DNA from 2 places in the Klebsiella sp. M041 genome. Region 1 is predicted to be linked to the other one. Evidence: riboswitches for the same ligand, from Rfam matches in the RefSeq annotation. Region 1 holds a riboswitch; the other holds the start of a gene.
The links. Region 1 has a riboswitch for thiamine pyrophosphate ahead of thiC (phosphomethylpyrimidine synthase ThiC). Riboswitches for the same ligand answer to the same signal wherever they lie in the genome.
Positions count from the first base shown of each region.

Region 2: it holds a riboswitch for thiamine pyrophosphate, as region 1 does, so the genes downstream of both, thiM (hydroxyethylthiazole kinase) here and thiC (phosphomethylpyrimidine synthase ThiC) in region 1, are expected to answer to the same signal.

Region 1 is NZ_JCAXWU010000028.1:21,483-23,681, forward strand. It holds gene thiC (phosphomethylpyrimidine synthase ThiC) at 1-899, opposite strand, end outside; TPP riboswitch at 984-1,108, opposite strand; gene AC6CWS_RS24295 (Rsd/AlgQ family anti-sigma factor) at 1,162-1,659, opposite strand; gene nudC (NAD(+) diphosphatase) at 1,754-2,199, shown strand, end outside.
Region 2 is NZ_JCAXWU010000001.1:389,783-391,981, reverse strand. It holds gene thiD (bifunctional hydroxymethylpyrimidine kinase/phosphomethylpyrimidine kinase) at 1-40, opposite strand, end outside; gene thiM (hydroxyethylthiazole kinase) at 37-810, opposite strand; TPP riboswitch at 845-942, opposite strand; gene AC6CWS_RS01820 (alkyl/aryl-sulfatase) at 1,182-2,199, shown strand, end outside.

The DNA of each region.
Region 1 (2,199 bases):
AGCGCCTGGTAAATCGGTACGGTGCCGATCGGTACCGGGCTGTTACGCAGGATCCACTCGCGGGTTTCGTGGATATAGCGGCCGGTGGAGAGATCCATCACCGTATCGGCGCCCCAGCGGGTGGACCAGACCAGCTTCTCGACCTCTTCTTCGATGGAGGAGGTCACCGCCGAGTTGCCGATATTAGCATTCACTTTTACCAGGAAGTTGCGGCCGATAATCATCGGCTCAGACTCCGGGTGGTTGATATTGGCCGGGATGATTGCGCGCCCGGCGGCCACTTCATCACGGACGAACTCAGGGGTGATGTTTTCCGGCAGGCGGGCGCCGAAGCCTTCGCCGGCATGCTGCTGGCGCAGAACTTCGCTGCGAATACGTTCGCGGCCCATGTTTTCGCGAATGGCGATGAACTCCATCTCCGGGGTGACGATCCCCTGGCGGGCGTAGTGCAGTTGGGTAACACATTTGCCGGCAACGGCGCGTTTTGGCGTCAGCTGGCTATTGAAGCGCAGCTCATCAAGGCCGTCATCGGCCAGCCGCGCTTTGGTATAGGCCGAGCTGCGTTCGCTGAGCGGGGCGCAGTCATTGCGCGCGTCGATCCACGGCTGGCGCAGCCTGGCCAGCCCCTGGCGGACATTAATGCCAATATCCGGGTCGCCATAAGGTCCGGAGGTGTCATACACCGGGATCGGTTCGTTGGCTTCGTACTGTGGGTTATCGTTATCGCCGCCGACGAGGGTTGGGCTGAGCTGGATTTCACGCATTGGGACGCGGATATCCGCTTGTGAACCTTGAATGTAGATACGGCGCGAATTAGGGAAAGCAGCGCCTTCCAGCGTATCGATAAATCGCTGCGCGTGCTCGCGTAGCTCACGACGGGTCAGTTTGGTAGTAGACATAGCGCATTCCAGATGAAAAGGACATGGCTTGTCAGACGACGGATGGAGTAACAGATGCGATCGGCCCTGACGGACTGACGCGAACAGCAGTTTACTCTTGTTCCCTTCGCAGGTATTAGCCTGATCAGGTTCCGCGGATCCCGAATTAACGGTCTCAGCCTTTTCCACGTTAGCCTTCACATGGAAAATAAGCACTCCGACAAGATGACATCCCCTCCGGAGAGGGGGAATGAAGGTAAACTACTCGTTAATTGCACACAACTCAAGCGGTCGGGGCAATATTATCGCGCACCTCATCGTTCAGATGATGGGCGACGGCGAGGGCGATCAGTTTATCTTCCAGGGCGAAACGCGCTTCCAGCGACTCGCCGATATCCGACAGCGCCTGCTGAAACTCAAGGTAGTTATCATGATCAATGGCGTTTTCGAGGCAGGTATCGTAGTAGTCCATCATCTGCTGGGTATTGGCTTCCAGCTGCGGGTAAAGCCGGGTGGCGGCTAAAAGTGGGGTATCGCCTTCCATTTCGCCAATAATGCGTTCATAAATACTAAAATGACCGGACGAGAGGTAATCCACCAGACTTTGGCAAAAGTCATCCAGCGCCTTTTCGTTTAGCCGCATAAACGACTCTTTGCCCGGTTTCAGGCCAACCAGATTGTAGTAAGCCACGAGCAGATGCTTACGCACTTGTAGCCAGCGATCGACCAGTTCATTACTACCGCCAACGCGCTCCGTCAGATTTTCCAGCTGGTTTAGCATGATTGACTCCGCTAGTTTTGATTTAAATCTGCTCACCAAAAATGTAAATATAATGTTAACAACATGCCAGTGAAGCAAAGGTAGTGCAATAGATATGGATCGTATTATTGAAAAATTAGATCGCGGCTGGTGGGTTGTCAGTCACGAACAAAAATTATGGTTGCCTGGTGGAGAATTACCACATGGCGAAGCGGTTAATTTCGATCTTGTCGGCCAGCATGCGCTGCATATCGGCGAATGGCAGGGCGATCCGGTGTGGATGGTGCGCCAGGATCGCCGCCATGACATGGGATCGTTACGCCAGGTGCTGGATCAGGATCCGGGACTCTTTCAGCTGGCGGGACGGGGGATCCAGCTCGCCGAATTTTATCGATCGCATAAATTTTGCGGCTACTGCGGTCACCCGATGCATGCCAGTAAAAGCGAATGGGCGATGCTGTGCAGCCACTGCCGTGAACGTTACTACCCGCAAATTGCCCCGTGCATTATCGTCGCTATCCGTCGCGACGATGCGATCCTGCTGGCGCAACATACCCGACA
Region 2 (2,199 bases), on a different contig from region 1:
GATCGGTGCCGGCGATGGTCAGAGCATTGATGCGTTTCATGCGCGCACCTCCTGATACAGCGCGTCGAGAAACGCCGGAACAAAGCTCCCGGGCCCCCCGTGATGGGCGGCAATTTCCCCGGCCTGCTTCATGAGCCCGCAGGCGGCGGCCACGTTTTCCAGCCGGTCTCCCGGCAGCGCCGCGCTCGCCGCCACCACCGCCGATAGCGCGCAGCCGGTGCCCACCACCCGGGTCATCAGCGCACTGCCGCCCGCCACGCTGAGCACCCGCTCGCCGTCGGTGACGTAATCCACCTCACCGGTGACCGCCACGACGGTGGTCAACTGACGAGCCAGCGCCTGGGCCGCCGGCAGCGCCGCGGCGGCCGTATCGGTGGTATCCACCCCGCGCCCGCCGGCGCTCATCCCGGCCAGCGCCAGAATTTCGGAGGCATTGCCGCGAATGGCCGCCGGCTGGAAGGCCAGCAGCGCGTGACAAAAGGCCGTGCGCACGGTCAGGGCGCCGACCGCCACCGGATCCAGCGTCCAGGGCTTGCCGGCCTGGCGGGCCTGCTCCACTGCGGCACGCATGGCCACTGCGCGATCTTCGGTCAGGGTGCCGACGTTGATTAACAGCCCATCGGCGATGGCGGCGAACTGCGCCGCTTCGCGGGGATCGATCACCATCGCCGGCGAGGCGCCGACGGCCAGCAGAACATTGGCGGTAAAGGTCTGCACCACGTCATTGGTCATGCAGTGCACAAGGGGGGAATGGGCGCGCAGCAGATGGCGCAGGTGCGCGACAGGCGCGGGATTCAACAGCTCAGGCATGGTTTGCTCCCGCCAGACGAGGTAGAAGCAATGACCCTGCGGTCTCTGACTTCCCTACGCTGGCATTATCCAGATCAGGTGGTACGGGTATTTCTCAGCCTTCATTTAAGAAGGGCACCCCGAGTCATAAAAGCGGTACAACATTTTCCTGAAGCAGGGTACGAAATGTGGCGGTGTAACACAAGCTGACCGGCTTTTTTTCCCCGATCGCCAGCTAATACAAAAGGCGTAATTTCTGATTAAAAATGTGTTTTTTGCAAGCAAAACTGGATGAATGTAAATGTGTGGTTATATTTAAAAAATCTGTAACAAACAGTCACCTGCGTTAAATCGGTAAAACCGAACGAACCATGCAATAAATGAGGATTGCAATGAAATTAACCCCGATAGTGAAAGGGTTAGCGTTAGCGGGCATGTTGAGTAGTCTCGCTTTCGCCGCCTGGGCAGATACGTCAGCCAAAGAGGCAACCGAAGCGACCAAAAAAGCGAACGATGCCCTCTACAACCAACTCCCCTTCTCCGATAACACCGATTTCACCAATGCGCATAAAGGCTTTATTGCCGCCCTGCCGCCAGAAGTCATCAAAGGCGAACAGGGCAATGTCATCTGGGATCCGGGCCAGTACGCCTTCATTAAAGAAGGGGAAAAAGCGCCAGAAACCGTAAACCCGAGCCTGTGGCGCCAGTCGCAGCTGATCAACATCAGCGGCCTGTTTGAAGTCACCGACGGGGTCTACCAGATCCGCAACCTCGATCTCTCCAATATGACGATCATCGAGGGCAAAGAGGGGATCACCGTCGTAGACCCGCTGGTCTCAGCTGAAACCGCCAAAGTCGGCATGGATCTCTACTATAAAAACCGGGGTAAAAAACCGGTCGTCGCGGTGATCTACACCCACAGCCACGTTGACCATTACGGCGGCGTGCGCGGCGTGGTTGATGAAGCCGACGTCAAAGCGGGTAAAGTCAAAATCTACGCGCCGTCCGGATTTATGGAAGCGGCGGTGGCGGAAAATATCATGGCCGGGAACGTCATGAGCCGCCGCGCCAGCTATATGTACGGCAACCTGCTGAAGCCGGACGCTAAAGGCCAGGTGGGCGCGGGCCTGGGGACTACCACCTCGGCAGGCACCGTCACCCTGATTGCGCCAACCAACATCATTGATAAGGATGGCCAGAAAGAGGTGATCGACGGCCTGACCTATGACTTCATGCTGGCGCCAGGCTCCGAAGCGCCGTCAGAAATGCTGTGGTATATCGAAGAGAAGAAATTGATCGAATCCGCAGAGGATGTCACCCACACTCTGCATAACACCTACTCGCTGCGCGGGGCGAAGATCCGTGAGCCGCTGCCGTGGTCGAAATATATCAACCAGGCGATCGTTCGCT